3 regions of the Pseudodesulfovibrio portus genome follow, and region 1 is predicted to be linked to each of the others. Evidence: predicted binding sites of a transcription regulator. Region 1 holds the regulator's gene; each other region holds the start of a gene.

Region 1 (5,323 bases):
TCGGGATATTTAACGCCCACGGGGGCGATGAGTTCTTTCAATACGTCCGACTTGGTGCCGGACGCCAATTCGGGAAGGACAAGTTCCTTCGCCAGGTAGTCGCCGAGTTTCATAATCAGTATCCGGGATCGATGAGGCCGTAATCGCCGTTCTTACGTTTGTAGATCACATTCACACCCTCGGTCTCCGCATTGCGGAAGACAAGGAACTCGTTTTCGAGCGCATCAAGTTGCATGGCGGCTTCGTCTATGGACATGGGCTTGGGCACATATTCGTCCGTGCCCACTATCTTGGGGGCTTCCCCGGGAGTCTTGTCCTCGTAGGTGAGGACGTTCATCATCACCTTGTTGCCCCGCGCCTTCTTGACCCGGCTCTTCTGCTTTTCACGCATTTTCCTGAGTTGGGCTTCGAGCTTGTCCAGCACCATGTCGATGGTGGAGTACATGTCCTCGGAGTCCTCGTACGCAGATATATGTATGCCTTCGGAATTGAGAATCACGTCGGCCTTGTGACGATATTTGTCGACCAGCAGATTGACCTGAAGATCGGATTCCGCATCGGAAACGTATTTTGCCACTTTTTCAAATCGCTTGTTCGCGTAGCCCTTGAGATGATCGGACGGCTCGAAGTTCTTGAAAGTGAAGCTGATGTTCATACGCTGCCTCCTTGGTAGAAGTCCGGCAAACAGTGGTTAGAAATACTGCTTGCGTTTGGAAGACGAAGGGATGCCCATGGCCGAGCGATACTTGGCGACCGTGCGCCGGGCGATGTTCACCTCGAGCTTGTCCTTGAGGATTTCACCGATCCGTTCATCACTCAGCGGCTTCTTCGTATCTTCACCTGCTATCATCTGCTTGATGAGCGCCTTGACGCTCTCCGAACCCACCTGGGAACCGTCATCAAGATCCAAGGCCGAATTGAAGAAGAACTTCAGTTCGTAGATCCCGTGCGGCGTCGAGACGTACTTGTTGGTAGTGATACGACTGACGGTGGATTCATGCATCTCGATATCCTCGGCCACCTCCTTGAGAATCAATGGTTTGAGCTTTGTCACGCCATCGATGAAGAATTCCCGCTGAAAGCGGACAATGCTCTCAACTACTTTATACAGCGTCCTCTGCCTCTGGTACAGGCTTTTCATGAGCCATGCAGCAGAACGCATCTTTTCCTGGAAATATTCCTTTTCCTTGTCGGCGGCCCCTTTCATGGAATCCATGTAAAAGGTGTTCATCTGCAACCGGGGCAGGCCATCCTCATTCAGGATGATGACGAAATCCTCTCCGTATCGGTAAACATACACGTCCGGGCTGACGTAATGAGGCTCGTTGCTGGAAAAATTGGTGCCCGGCATGGGGTCCAGCGTCTGCAGGAGGTCAAGGTACTCCTTGAGCTCGTCCATGGACAACTTGAACTTGCGGGCCAGGGGCTTGTAGCGGTTCTTCTCCAGGTCCTCCAGATGGTCCTTGACCAGGGAGACCAGGATCGGATCATCGAGGCCGAGAACTTCCATCTGGACGAGAAGACACTCCTGTGGAGTACGGGCGCCGACCCCGACCGGGTCCAGGCGCTGGATACGCATCAGCAAGTCCTCGACTTCCTCTGCGGAAGCCTGGACCATCAGCCGTATCTCGTCCACCGACGCCTGAAGATAGCCGTTGGTGTCGAGATTGCCCAGGATGATCTCGCTGATGGCGATCTCCTGGTCGGTAAAATTGGATAGCCGCATCTGCCAATTCAGGTGGCCTTCAAGGGAGGGCTTGGACGCCAGGCGGGCTTCGAAGGAGAGGCCGTCCTCCGGGACTTCGGCATCACGGGCCGTGGCCTGCTTGGACGTGCTGGAAAATTCGCCCAGATAGTTCTCCCAGTCCGCATTGCGCACCAGTTCTTCTTCAGCCTGGGATTCGGTCAGCTTCTCCGAGGAATCGTGCACTTCGGCTTCGGTTTCCAACTCATCGAGAAACGGGTTCTCCATGAGTTCCTGCTGCACGGTTTCAAGCAGCTCCAAACGAGACAACTGCAGCAGCTTGATAGCCTGCTGCAACTGCGGCGTCATGACCAGTTGCTGGGAAAGTTTGAGTTGTTGCCTGAGTTCCAAACCCATATTTACATCTCTGAACCTGCTATAATCGAATTACGTCTGGAAATATTCCATGCGATTTTTTTTCATTCAATACATCATTTCTACACATTCAGTATGGCACATTCGAGAAAGGGAAGCAACAAGATTGTTATAACACTCTGTTACTATTGGCAATAAAATGGACATTAATCACTATGAAAAAAGTGTACCAACCTTTGGGTAAGGTGTAAATCGGGAATCGGCAAAAATGTAGGATGCGGGCTACAGGCTGAAGTCTTCGCCCAGGTAGATTTGGCGGGCCTGACTATTCTGGACGATCTCGTCCGGCGCTCCTTCAAGGATGACAGTGCCCTCGTAGACGAGATAGGCGCGATCGCAGATATTCAAAGTTTCCCGAACGTTATGATCGGATATGAGAATACCTATGCCCATGGACTTGAGCACGGAGATGATTTCCTGGATGTCGATGACCGCGATCGGGTCGATGCCCGCAAAGGGCTCGTCAAGGAGGATGAACTGCGGGTCCATGATCAGGGCCCGGGCAATTTCGAGCCTGCGCCGCTCGCCGCCGGACAGGAACATGGCCGCCTGGTCCGCAAGCTTGGTGATGGTGAACATCTCCATCAGTTCGTCCGCCCTGGCCATCTGCTCACGAGGCGTCATGGTCGTCTGCTCCAGTATGATCTGGAGATTCTGGCGCACGGTCAGCTTTTTGAAGATGGAACTTTCCTGAGGCAGGTAGCTGACTCCCATGCGGGCCCGCTCGTGCAGGGGCTTGTCGGTCATGGGCTCGCCGTTCAGGGAGACAAGCCCGGTATTGGGCGTGACGATGCCCACCAGCATGTAAAACGTGGTGGTCTTGCCCGCACCGTTGGGGCCAAGCAGGCCGACAACTTCCTTGGGATTCAATTCAAGGTTGATGCCGTGCACGACCTCTTTCTGGCCGTATCGCTTGGAGAGGTTCGCCGCCCTCAGTCCGGCTGTCGTCATCTACTGCACCTTCAAGTTTTCAGGCGTCATGAAGATGGCCTTGACGCGATCCTTGCCGCCTTCGACCTCGGACCGGTTTTCCCTGATATGGAAATTGATGACTTCGCCGGTCAGGCTGTTGGGACCGTCCTGAAGAAGCGGCTTGTCCTCCATCCGGAGCAGCTGACGATCAACGAAATAGGTCAGCTTGCCGCAGGTGCCCTCGGTGGACTCCTTCTTTGCCTTGACGTTGCCCTCGGCCACGATCCGTTCAACGGAGTCGGCGGAAAACTTCTTGTCGGTCTTGGAAGCCAGATAGGCGGACAACCGGTCGGCCCACAGGGTCAGCTGGCCGTGTTCGGCCACCACGTTGCCCACAAAAGACACGACCTTGCCCGACTCGTCATAGGTCATGCGATCGGAAGTGATCTTGACCGGCATCCGACTCGGGTCCACCCCCACCCTGATGGGATCGATGGAGGGTTCCTCCACCACAGGAGCCTTGATCTCTCCCGGGCCGCTCTGGGCGGGCGCAGCGGATTTGGTGGAGACCACGGGAGCATCGGGCTCGGCCTTTGGGGCGGGAGCCGGAGCGCCCTTCTTCCTCGGAATGACTTTGAGATACTTGGCGTTGGCAAACCCGACCGCGCGGGAAAGCTCCCGTTTGGATTCGTTCAGGTTGAATATTGCCACCCATCCGTCATCGGTCATGAAGTCGGTCTTAACCCGCTGCCCCTTGGCCAGGGTGAGTACATGCTCACTCGCTCTGTCGGGCTTTTCGCGAACGTTGAGATTGAGGGTGGCTTGGCGGATTTCTCCCCACTCTTCGGCGGCGGCCAGTGAAGGCAGAAGCAACGCAGCCACGGCAAGCAGGATCGTCAAAGCACGTAGGTTCAACATCAAAACTACACTCCTCATCGTCATTGCAGAGGGTTATCCTCAAGGCCTTGCGGGGCCAGGAGCGCCTCCACGCCGCCCGCCGCAATCAGCTGGCGGGTGACGAGATCGATCTCCATGGCCTTGGCCGTTATGGTCATGTCCGGACGGCGCACGGCAACGCCGCCCTTGAGATACACTTTATCAATCGCGCCGACATAATCAAGAAATTGCGCATCCAGGGCCAGGTCGCCGAGACGACCGCTCACCCCGTCGTACAGGGTCAGGTTGTCGTTGTTCTGATCAACGTCGCCCCGATCCGCCCGAACGTAAACTTCCTGGCGGTCTTCGCCGAAATAGGCGGTCAACTGCGGAAACTCCACCCCGATAAGGCCCTTTTCCTGGTTGTACTTCGCTGTCTTGGCGAGCAGTTTCCAGGTCATGACCCCCTGTTTTCCCTGCACCAGTTCGATGTCCTCGGCGGACACGTCGGCGTCCTCAAGGAGCTGCTGCCGCGTTCTGGGATCGTTCTCGGTGTCGGCCGGCTCCACCAGGGGATCGGAAAAGAACAGCGTCTTGACCGCGATGCCGAGCACCAGGCCGCCCACGAAAATGAGTATGAAGATCAGAGCCGGACGCCCTTTCATCAGTCCGTCCACAGCTTCAAGGCTTCTTCTTTCAGGCCGCGCGCATCGAGGATGAAACCGATGGCTTCCCGCACGGCTCCATGGCCGCCGGAACGCTTGGACACCCAGTCCGCGACCTCGATGATTTCGGGCATGGCATTGGGCACCGACATGGCCAGTCCGGCCTGCTTCATGGCCCCGAGGTCGATCCAGTCGTCGCCCATGAATGCCGCCTCACAAGGCTTCACACCGACCTTGGCGCACATCTCCTCGAAAAGCGGACCCTTGTCGTGTTTCCCGGCCACATAGTGCTTGATGCCGAGTTCGGTAACCCGCGCCTCGACGGGCTTCTGGTTCAACCCGGTAATGACGCCGATCTCCAGTCCCACGGCCTGAGCCAGCTTGATGCCAAGCCCGTCCTGAACATGAAATCGCTTCATGACCAGGCCCTCGTCGCCGTAATACAGGCCGCCGTCGGTCAGGACGCCGTCCACGTCGAGCACGAGCAGCTTGACGTCTTTTGCAAGCGTAAATGCGCGACTAGGCACGGTTCAACTCCCACAGCCCCTTGAGCCGTACGAGCAGCGATTCGACCTGGGAAAGCGGCAGGCTGTTCGGCCCGTCGCAAAGCGCCTTGTCCGGGTCGGGATGGACCTCCATGAACACGCCGTCCGCACCGGCGGCAACCGCCGCCGAGGCCAGCACTGGCACGTATTCCCGCTGTCCGCCGGATGCGCCGCCCAGACCGCCGGGCAACTGCACCGAATGGGTG
Region 2 (5,323 bases), 750 kb from region 1:
TGTTCCGGGGCAAAGGCCGTGGTGCGTCCGTCCGGGGAGATCGCGGTCAGCCGGGTCAGGGTGGTCGCGACCCGGACCACGTTGCCGCCGTGGTCGAAGACCAGGGAGTTGACGTCCCCGTTGACGCCCACGGCGTCGGGGTCATAGGCCATGATCTCGCCCGCGAGGGTCTTTATCGGGGTGGGCCGCGCCGGTTCCAGGGAGCGAATGCTCCCGTCCGGGGCAAAGCTGACGCCGATCCGCGTCTCCACCATGCCGACCGGGGAGGCAATGGTCAGGGTGTCCTCGGGCCACAGGGTGATGGACCGCAGCGAGCGGTTGTCGAAGAATCCGAGGCTGAGTATGCGGGCGGTGACGATCCCCACCGGCGTGTTCAGGGTAACCGGCGCGGCCAGGGCCGCCTCGTCCTCCTGGCTCCAATATCCGCACAGTTTCCCGTTGAGCGGGAAGATACGGTTTATGTTGCCGTTTTCATGAAACGAGACCAGCTCCGCCGGGACCGTTCCCGCCGGCGTATCAATGGGAGTCTGCGCCTCCAGGGGCACGGACTTCACGACCCCGGAGCGGTGATACTCCACGGGGAAAAGGTCCCGTTTTCGCAGGTCGTCGGTGGTGTGCTGGGGAATCAGTTGGCCGTATTGCGTGGTGATCGGTTCCATGAAAACCTCCGTTAAGCGTTGCGGGGGGACGGACTGCTGCCGTGGAGCGGGAGGGCATGCCCGACCGGGGCCCCGGTCAGGCGGGCGGTGTCCGTGTTCGTGAGCGCGGCCCGGGCCGGTGCGGCCAGGATCAAGAGCCAAAGACAGATGCAAAAGAGTTTTTTGATCATGGGGGCTCCTAGTTCTTGGCCAGGGCGGCCAGTTCCGTGGCGGTCAGGGGGCGTTCCAGCTCCCAGGCCAGTTTCCTTACCGAATCGACAAGGGCCGGTATATCCCGGCGATCCGCTTCAAGACCGCTTTGCTCAAGGGCGGAGACGATGGCCGCGCGCCCGCTCTTGCCGCCAACCGCGACAGCGCGGTCTGCGCCGATCCTCGCGGGATCGAAAGGCTCAAAGAGTTCCGGCGCCTTGCTGAGGGCGTGGGCGTGCAGCCCCGACTCGCAAGCGAAAATGTCCTGCCCGGCGACCGCCTTGGTCCGGGCAATCGGCACCCCGGCAGCTTCAGAGACGAAACGACACAGTTCACGAATCCCGTCAACTTCATACGCATGGCTTTCCTCCTTGAGGGTCAGATAGGTTGCCAGTTCCTCGGTGGCCGCGATGCCGGACCGCTCGCCGATGCCGAGAAGGCTGGCGTCGGCGAAGTTCGCCCCTGCCGACAGCGCGGTCAGGCTGTTGGCCGTGGCCATGCCGAAATCGTCGTGGCAGTGCACGGCCAGGTCCAGGTCGAGATTCTCCCTGAAGGTGCGGACCAGGCCGTCCGTTTCCATGGGAGTGAGGATGCCAAGGGAGTCGGACAGGCGGACGCGGGATGCGCCCACACTCCGCGCCAGCCCGGCCGTTCGCAAGGCAAAGTCCGTGTCTGCCCTGGAAACGTCTTCCAGGCCCACGGAAACGTAGTCGATGCCCAAAAGCCCGGCCACGAGAACGGTGCGGGCCAGGCGTTCAAGCAGCCCCTCGCGGTCGGTTCCGAGGCGTCGCTCGATGTGCAGGTCGGAAACCGGGACACCGATGTTGATCCTGTCCGCGCCGAGTCCGGCTGCGGCCCGGACGTCCGCCTCGCGGCAGGGGGCCCAGACCGAGAGTCTGGTTTTCCCGGCACGGGGCCGCGCCCAGCTGATGAGTTCAGCCAGGCCGTCCTGGCCGACCCAGCCGAGTTCCACCTCGTCCGCTTTCAACTCCAGGAGTCCGGCGACGATCCGCTGCCTGGCTTCCATGGAGAAATAGGCGCCGAAGAGCTGGGCTCCTTCTCTGAGTGTCGTATCGATCAACATGGTCCGGTTCCTTTGATGTATGTATGTGCATCCTGGTCTTCATTCCCCATAAAGCAGAATCAGTGCCAATCCGGTCCATTTGCGCAATAGACTGAAATAGCTGAAGTAATTTTCACAGTGTCGTGATGGGAATTTGCCTACGTTTTTGTAGGTTGCTACTTTTGTGTAGGCGGATACTGTTTTCTCCTACACTTTTCGTAGCTGGCCGCAAAAGGTGTGTTTTCAAATAATAATCAATAAAATCATGCTGTTAATTCTTTGCAACGAGTTTGGCACGAGGTTTGCCTTAGGGGACTCATCAACGCGAGAAATCCCCAAGGAGGAGAATCATGAGGAAAGTAGCTATCTACGGAAAGGGCGGAATCGGAAAGTCCACAACCACTCAGAACACTGTCGCCGGTCTGGCGGAAATGGGCCGCAAGGTCATGGTCGTCGGCTGTGACCCCAAAGCGGACTCGACCCGGCTGCTGCTCGGCGGCCTGGCACAGAAGTCGGTGCTCGATACCCTTCGCGAAGAAGGCGAGGACGTGGAACTCGAGGATATCCGCAAGCCCGGTTTCGGCGGCACCTGGTGTGTCGAGTCCGGCGGCCCGGAACCCGGCGTCGGCTGTGCCGGTCGGGGTATCATCACCTCCATCAACATGCTGGAGTCCCTGGGTGCCTATGAAGAGTCCGAAGGTCTCGACTACGCCTTCTACGACGTCCTCGGCGACGTTGTCTGCGGTGGTTTCGCCATGCCCATCCGCGACGGCAAGGCTGAAGAAATCTACATCGTCTGTTCCGGTGAAATGATGGCCATGTACGCGGCCAACAACATCTGCAAAGGCATCATGAAGTACGCGGAATCCGGCGGCGTCCGTCTGGGCGGCCTGATCTGCAACTCCCGTAACACCGACCGCGAAGCCGACCTCATCACCGAGCTGGCTGCCAAGCTCGGCACCCAGATGATCTACTTCGTGCCCCGCGACAACGACGTCCAGCGCGCCGAGATCAACCGCAAAACCGTCATCGAGTGGGACGGCTCCGTCCCGCAGGCGAACGAGTACCGCGGCCTGGCCAAAGCCATCGACGAAAACGAGATGTTCGTCATCCCGAATCCGCTGGAAATCGAAGATCTCGAACAGCTTCTTCTCGACTACGGCATCATGGAAGCAGCGTAATCGCCCAGGGCACGCCATCCGCGTCGTTGCTGCGGGCTCGCTGTGGAAGGCCACAGCTTCGCCCTGGCGCCTAGCGGCTGACGCACCCTGAACAATTCCGCCGGGCAAGAGCCCAAATGCCATGCCTTCACGAGGCATGGGATCGAGCCCCATACCCTCGGCAAATACAAGTAATTAATCAAAGTTCAATAATTTAGAAGAGATAGGAGAGTGTGAAAATGATGATCATGGTACGAGCAATAGTGCGGCCCGAAAAAGCCGATGATGTCCTGGCCGCCCTGATGGACAACGGCTTTCCCGCTGTCACCAAGTATTCCGTGGCCGGTCGCGGCAAGCAGCGCGGCATCAAGATCGGCGAGGTCACCTACGACGAAATCCCCAAGACCATGCTCATGAGCGTCGTCAATGCGGCTGACAAGGAATTCGTCATCACCACCATCATGGACGCTGCCCGCTCCGGCACCAAGGGTGCTTTCGGCGACGGCAAGATATTCGTCTCCGAGGTGGAGGACGTCTACACCATCAGTTCCGGTGTGAACGACACTGCCGCAGCCGGCGAGGAGGCCGCATAATGAAGGAAGTTATCGCAGTTGTGCGCATGAACATGATGAACAAGACCAAAGCCGCTTTGAGCGAGGCCGGTGTGGACGCATTCTTCGCCCACGAAGCCCAGGGACGCGGCAAGGGGTTCGTCAATGCAAGCCTGCTCCAGGGCGCTGAAAGCGGATACGAAGAAGCCGCCGAAGTGCTCGGAGAGAAGGGCAAGCTGTATCCGAAGCGCATGGTAACGGTAGTGGTCGCCGACGATCTGGTCGCGGATGTGGTGGAAGCCATTGTCGAAGTGAACCAGACCGGCAAGCCTGGTGACGGCAAGATATTCGTCCTCCCCGTTGGCGACGCGGTTCGCGTCCGTACGGCGGAAACCGGCGCAAAGGCAATCGCTTAGCACGTTTGAAGGAGTATTGAGAAATGGCCAAGACCAAGAAAGTGGTGCAGCTGATGCCTACGGACATCAAGGAGGAGCTTCTCGCGAAGTACCCCCCGAAGGTGGCCCGCAAGCGCGCCAAGCAGATAATGATCAATGAGGCCACGGAATCGGAGGCCCCGTCCGAGATTCTGGCCAACGTCCGCACCATTCCGGGTATCATCACCATGCGCGGCTGCACCTACGCAGGCTGCAAGGGCGTCATCATGGGCCCCACCCGCGACATCGTGAACATCACCCACGGCCCCATCGGATGCGGATTCTATTCCTGGCTCACCCGCCGCAACCAGACCGACCCCGGTCCTGACGGCGACAACTACATGCCCTACTGCTTCTCCACGGACATGCAGGATCAGGACATCATCTTCGGCGGCGAGAAGAAGCTGGCCGCCGCCATCGAGGAAGCCTACGAGCTGTTCCACCCCAAGGGCATCTGCGTGTTCGCGACCTGTCCGGTCGGGCTCATCGGCGACGACATTCACGCCGTGTGCAAGAAGATGAAGGCGAAGTTCGGCGACTGCAACGTGTTTGCCTTCTCCTGTGAAGGCTACAAGGGCGTTTCCCAGTCCGCCGGTCACCACATCGCCAACAACCAGGTCTTCTCCCATCTGGTGGGCGAAAACGAGACCCCGCCCGAGGGCGAGTACAAGATCAACCTCCTGGGCGAGTACAACATCGGCGGTGACGGGTTCGAGATCGACCGCATCCTCAAGAAGTGCGGCATCACCAACGTCTCCACCTTCTCCGGCAACTCCAGCTACGAGCAGTTCGCCTCGGCGCAGCACGCCGATCTCGACTGCGTCATGTGCCACCGGTCCATCAACTACGTGGCCGACATGCTGGAGACCAAGTACGGCATCCCCTGGATCAAGGTGAACTTCATCGGCGCCGAATCCACGGCCAAGTCCCTGCGCAAGATCGGTGAATACTTCGCCGACAAGAAGCTCATCGACCGCATCGAAGCAGTGATCGCCGAGGAAATGCCCGACGTCGAGGCCGCCAGGGCGGAAGTCCTGCCGAACACCGAAGGCAAGACCGCCATGCTGTTCGTCGGCGGCTCCCGCGCCCACCACTACCAGGATCTGTTCTCCGAGATGGGCATGAAGACCCTGTCCGCCGGATACGAGTTCGCCCACCGGGACGACTACGAAGGCCGTCACGTCATTCCCGACCTCAAGGTGGATGCCGACTCCCGCAACATCGAGGAGATCGAGGTCGAGGCCGATCCGGAGCTCTACAATCCGCG
Region 3 (5,323 bases), 1.1 Mb from region 1:
GCCAGGGAAAAGAAGCCCGTGCCGCAGCCCGTGTCGGCCACGGTCATGCCCGGCTCGACCAACCCCTTGAACATCTTCCGAGGCGGCTGGATCAATGCCCGGACGGGGTTGTTGAGGGTCCACTGCCGGTGCCACGACATGATGTGGTCTCCCTGTTCCTTGTATGCATGCAACATGATCGCCTCCGTGTGTTGTGTTAAAAACTGAATATGAACTCAGGTTCATGTTGTCAACATAAAAAAATGGGTGATGCCCGTGTTTGCCTGCGGCGGAAGTTATTTTGCCAGTAATGTCAGCATGATGTCCGCGCCCAGCCGTTCCGTGCGGGTGATCCGGAAGTCGCGGGTGTCGGCCATGGTCACGTTGTCGCGCCCGGAATAGGCCGAGGGCGCGGTGTTGTCGCCCAGGATGCGCGGGGTCAGGAAGTGGACCACCTCGTCGGCCAGCCCCTGTTCGATGAGGGACATGGCGAACCGGCCGCCGCCTTCGCACAATGTGTAATAGCAGTCCTGTTCCGCGTGGAGGCGTTCAAAGCCCGGCGAGAGGTTGAGGCGGCCGGGCTCCCCGGGCAGGGGCCAGACGGACGTGCCGCGTTCGCGGAGGCGGTCCGCCTGTTTCGACCGGGCGGCCTTGTCCGAGGTCATGAAGATGGTTCGGTTCGACCGTTCGCGGAGCAGGGTATGCTCGGCCGGGGCTTCGGGCAGCCGGGAGGTGACCACCACCGCCAGGGGCTGGATGAAGCCTGCGGGCAGGTCGTTCATGCGGCAGGTCAGGCTCGGGTTGTCGGCGTAGAAGGTGTTGCCTCCCACCACCACGGCCCCGACCATGCTGCGCAGCTTGTGGACGCGGGCAAAGGATTCCGGGCCGGAGATCGGTTCCGGCTCGTTGCGGGCCGAGGCTATCTTGCCGTCCAGGGTGGCCGCCATTTTCAGGATGTTGTAGGGCGAGTGGGAGTGCTGCCAGAGCAGGAAGTCGCCGATGAGGTCCAGGCATTCCTGTTCGCAGACGCCGAGTTCCACGTTGATGCCGTGTCGGCGCAATCGCTCCACGCCCCCCGCAGCCACCGGGTTGGGGTCGCGGGTCCCGACCACCACCGTGCCCACCTTGGCCTCAATGAGCCCTTCCGTACAGGGCGGGGTCTTGCCCTGGTGGTTGCACGGCTCCAGGGTGACGTACATGGTCAGCCCTTCGGGGGCCACGCCCTTTTCCCTGGCGTCGGCCAGGCACTCGCGCTCGGCGTGCAGCGCGCCGAACCGGGTGTGGTATCCCTCGGCCACGATCTTGCCGTCCCTGACGAGCACGGCCCCCACGCAGGGGTTGGGCGCGGTGGTGCCCCGTCCCCTGTAGGCCAGCTCGATGGCCCGGCGCATGAAATGTTCGTGGTGCCCAGGCATGGTCTAGCTGAAGTCCCCTTCCATGTATATGCAGCGGACCCCGGCCTCGTCGAGCATCTGCTCGGACAGCTCGTCCGGGTAGTTCTCGGAGAAGTAGATGTTTCGCACCTCGCAGTTGATGAGCATCTTGGTGCACAGGATGCACGGCTTGGTGGTGCAGTAGATGTCGCACCCCTTGAGGTCGAGGTTGTGGGTGGCGGCCTGGATGATGACGTTCTGTTCGGCGTGCAGTCCCCGGCACAGTTCGTGCCGTTCCCCGGACGGGATGCCGAGCTGATCGCGGATGCAGCCGACGTCCTCGCAGTGGGCGATGTTGGTGGGCACGCCGTTGTATCCGGTTGCCAGGATGCGCTTGTCGCGCACGGCGATGGCGCCCACGGCGCGGCGGGTGCAGGTGGAACGCTGGGCCACCAGATGGGCTATGCGCATGAAATATTCTGGCCAGGGCAGTCTGTTGGACATGGTCGATCCTCGTGCGGGTTGTGTCCGGTCCGTCTATCATTTCTCGGCGCGAAAGGGAACGGTCGGGCAATCCCTCTTCCGGGTGCGCGTCAATAGTACGCGGAGATGATTTTCAGGTAGGGGCTCATGCCCGTCTCGTCGGGTTGTTTCATTTCGTTCAGCGTGGCTTGCAGGTGTTCGATGACGCGGGCGGGCGTGTCGGCGTGAAAGGCGAAGTAGAGGGGGATGGAGTCAAGGGTCAGGGCCGTTTCGAAAAGGTTCGTGTCGATCCCCTCGCGGGCCATGAGATGGTAGGCGGCCGCCGTGGCCAGCAGAAGTCCGTCCGCCTTGTCTGTCACCAGGGCCTTGATGGCCCCCTGCGGCGTGGGGAAGCGCAGGAAGTGTTTCTCCTCGATGGCTGTCCCCATGAGTCCTTTTTCCGGTGCGCTGTTGATGACCGACGCCAGGATCATCGTTTTTGCGTCGTGGATGCGGGCCAGGCGAAAATGGCGGAATTTCTTGACGATGATGCCCGACTTGGCAGTGAATATCGGGCCGACCAATTTAAAGCCATGGTCCTGTTGGTGGCTTTTGGACAGGGCGAGAAAGACGGTGCCCGGCTCTTTGTAGTCCCGCTGAAGGAACTGGGCCATGGGTATGCTCCGGCTTTGCGCCACGGAGTGTCCCGTGATCCGGAACAGGTAGGTGAGCAGATCGCCGGCCATGCCGGAAGGCTTCCCGTCCTTCAGGAATTTGAAGGGCGGTACGGAGTTGGTGATGACGGTGAAGGATTGGGCTGCGGCCAGGCGCGGTGACACGAACAGGAATGCCGTGGTGCAGCAAGCGATCAGGCAGGTCTTGCAAAAGGGCAACATGCGAAGCATTCCTAACATAGGTTGTCTTGAAAGTCTGCAGCGGCGATGCGCCGCCGGTGGTCGTTCGCCCCGGCCCGGGGCGATGAATCAGATGGATCAGCCCCCGCCGCCGCCACATCCGCCGCCGGTGTTTTTCAGGGCGTTGAAGTCGGGGCCGGGGCTATCGACCTTTGCCGCGCAGGCGCTCATCAGCTTTTCGGTGTTCCCGGATCCGCACCGGGGACAGACGACCTCGTCCTTTTGCGAGAAGATGAGTTCCTCGAACTCGTGGCCGCATTCCTTGCAGGCATATTCATAGATGGGCATGCTGTGTTCTCCGAAACAGAATTGATGCGTTCAATGTGGGTGCTGCCCGGGGAAAGTCAAGGTCTTCCCGCTTGCACTTTGCACGGAGTTTGTGCAATGTGTGTGCATTGGGGTGCACAAAAAACAGTGTTTCGGGACAGTGCGATTTTCAAAATAGTTTTTATTCCTAGTCTCTTACATGTTTGGCACGGCAGATGCTTCATGCAGTGGCAAGAAGATACACACTCTCACTATCTTCCTGGCGCATTGAAACATTTACCAAATCAAAAGGAGTTCAAACATGAACAAGCAGAATCTTACCATCGCGGCACTGGCGGCTTTCCTGGTTCTTTCCATGACGGCAATGGCTTTCGCCGGTCCCGGCCAGGGTCGCGGCGCGAACCGTGGCTCCTGTTACCAGCAGAACGGCCCCTACAGCCAGCTGACCCCTGAAAAGCAGCAGGCTGTCCAGGCCATCTTCGAGAAGTACGACGCCAAGTTCGACGAACTGCGCACCCAGCTGTGGACCAAGCACTCCGTGCTGCAGGCCCTGATCAACGGCGGCAGCGCCGACGAGAAGAAGATTGCCGGCCTGACCTCGGACATCACCAAGCTGCGCGACCAGATGCGCGACAACCGTGACGCCATGCGCGCCGAGATCGAGAAGGAAACCGGCCTGGTCGGCTTCGGCCCCGGCTTTGCCCAAGGGCGCGGCTACGGTCGCCATATGGGCAACGGCTCCGGTCGCATGGGCGGCGGTTACGGCATGGGCGGCGGCTACGGCATGGGCAACGGCCCCGGCTACGGCCCCTGCGTGACCAACTAGCAGACATGAAATACATTTTCCGTTAACCCGGAAAACAGGATGCGTGCGGGGCGGCGAGCTGATGTGGCTTGTCGTCCCGCAACCGATATTATAATTCACGGCAGGCAGGTTCCGTATCAGGTCAAGGTCGAGAAGGGCGTAAGGCCCGCAAGCCCGTGAGGAGAAACCCATGTTGCGCAAAATTACGTCACTGACATCTTTTCTGACCTTCATCGTCTCGATCGTCACCAGCGTGGTCCTGTACGTCGTCCCCCACGGCCGGGTGGCCAACTGGGCGGACTGGACGTTCTGGGGCATGAGCAAGGATGACTGGGGAGCCACCCACACCACCGTGGGCACCCTGTTCTTCATCGCATTGCTGCTCCACCTCTGGCTCAACTGGAAGCCGCTCATGGCCTACATGAAGAACCGGGCGCGCGAGATGGTGGTCATGACCGTGCCCATGGTCATCAGCCTGGCCCTGACGGTCTACGTCTTTGCCGGGACGCTCATGGGACTGCCGCCCATGCGGCAGCTCCTCGACTACTCCACGCAGATCAAGGAGTCGGCCACCGAGGTCTACGGCAACCCGCCCTACGGGCACGCCGAAGACTCCAGCCTCAAGAAGTTCTGCGGCTATCTCGGCTTCGACCAGGCCGAGGCCATGGCCGCCCTGGAAAAGGCGGGGTATGTCCTGGAAAAGGGCGAGCAGTCCGTGATCAAGGACATCGCCCGCACCCGGAACGCCAGCCCGCAGCAGGTCTTCGACGACATCCGGAACGCGCTGGGCGGCGACCCGTTCTCCTCTCTGCCCGCCACCCCGCCCGAGGGGCTGGGCAAGCTCAAGCTCAGTGATCTCTGCGCCTCCTTCGGCCTGGACCTCAACGAGGCCATGGCCCGGCTCGAGGCAAAGTCGTTCGCGCCCGCGCCCGACCTGTCCATCAAGGACATCGCGGCCAAGGCGAACGCGGTGCCGCGCGACGTGTACGCCGCCCTCCGGGGAGAGTAGGTCCCAATGGAAGTCGCACGCCGAGACAGCAATGAGAAAGGCCCTCTGGTGGCCCTGGTTCTGGCGCTCATAGTTTTGGGGCTGGGCAGCCTGTATCTGACCTGGCAGTCCATTGCGCAGCAGCGCAAGATCGTCGAGGACCACATGATCATGACCGGCAACTCAATCCTGCGCGGCGTGGACAACAACATCTTTCGCATCGGCCGGAGCCTGCGCATGGGCGCGCAGTCCTCCCAGGTCTTCCGGGCCATGGCCGAGGAATTGTTCAAGGAACTGTCCAAGTCCGACGACATCGTGTTCATCACCCTGTTCGGTCCGGACGGCCAGCCCCTGGTGTCCTCGGCCAGCCGTGAGCAAACACCCATCTTCAAGCTGCCCGACTCGGTGAAGGTCGATCTGGAACCGGGCCGGGCCTGGCACGTCATGGCCGAGGTCCAGAAGAAGGGCGTGCTCGTCTCCGGCTTGCGCGCCCGGCAGGGAATCGCCGTCCTGAGCGGCCTCCCGGACGACGGGT

Evidence for each region. The regulator sigma-54, encoded in region 1, starts transcription at its own class of promoters, with help from an activator protein. The targets are predictions, from matches to a motif close to CTGGCACGGNNNNTGCTT.
Region 2: a site for sigma-54 is predicted at 1,984-2,001, ahead of OO730_RS05070 (LeuA family protein). Genes of this name have one in related genera too.
Region 3: a site for sigma-54 is predicted at 3,199-3,216, ahead of OO730_RS06570 (Spy/CpxP family protein refolding chaperone). Genes of this name have one in related genera too.

The regions. Positions count from the first base shown of each region.
Region 1 covers NZ_AP026708.1:303,902-309,224, forward strand. The annotation lists gene OO730_RS01535 (PTS sugar transporter subunit IIA) at 1-113, opposite strand, end outside; gene hpf (ribosome hibernation-promoting factor, HPF/YfiA family) at 116-655, opposite strand; gene rpoN (RNA polymerase factor sigma-54) at 692-2,101, opposite strand; gene lptB (LPS export ABC transporter ATP-binding protein) at 2,342-3,070, opposite strand; gene OO730_RS01555 (LptA/OstA family protein) at 3,071-3,949, opposite strand; gene lptC (LPS export ABC transporter periplasmic protein LptC) at 3,970-4,572, opposite strand; gene OO730_RS01565 (KdsC family phosphatase) at 4,572-5,099, opposite strand; gene kdsA (3-deoxy-8-phosphooctulonate synthase) at 5,092-5,323, opposite strand, start outside.
Region 2 covers NZ_AP026708.1:1,053,490-1,058,812, reverse strand. The annotation lists gene OO730_RS05080 (hypothetical protein) at 1-659, opposite strand, end outside; gene OO730_RS05075 (hypothetical protein) at 671-829, opposite strand; gene OO730_RS05070 (LeuA family protein) at 838-1,932, opposite strand; gene nifH (nitrogenase iron protein) at 2,262-3,092, shown strand; gene OO730_RS05060 (P-II family nitrogen regulator) at 3,311-3,664, shown strand; gene OO730_RS05055 (P-II family nitrogen regulator) at 3,664-4,038, shown strand; gene nifD (nitrogenase molybdenum-iron protein alpha chain) at 4,062-5,323, shown strand, end outside.
Region 3 covers NZ_AP026708.1:1,361,354-1,366,676, reverse strand. The annotation lists gene OO730_RS06595 (SAM-dependent methyltransferase) at 1-176, opposite strand, end outside; gene ribD (bifunctional diaminohydroxyphosphoribosylaminopyrimidine deaminase/5-amino-6-(5-phosphoribosylamino)uracil reductase RibD) at 276-1,394, opposite strand; gene OO730_RS06585 (deoxycytidylate deaminase) at 1,398-1,856, opposite strand; gene OO730_RS06580 (substrate-binding periplasmic protein) at 1,946-2,710, opposite strand; gene OO730_RS06575 (FmdB family zinc ribbon protein) at 2,807-3,016, opposite strand; gene OO730_RS06570 (Spy/CpxP family protein refolding chaperone) at 3,297-3,821, shown strand; gene OO730_RS06565 (DUF4405 domain-containing protein) at 3,991-4,809, shown strand; gene OO730_RS06560 (two-component system sensor histidine kinase NtrB) at 4,816-5,323, shown strand, end outside.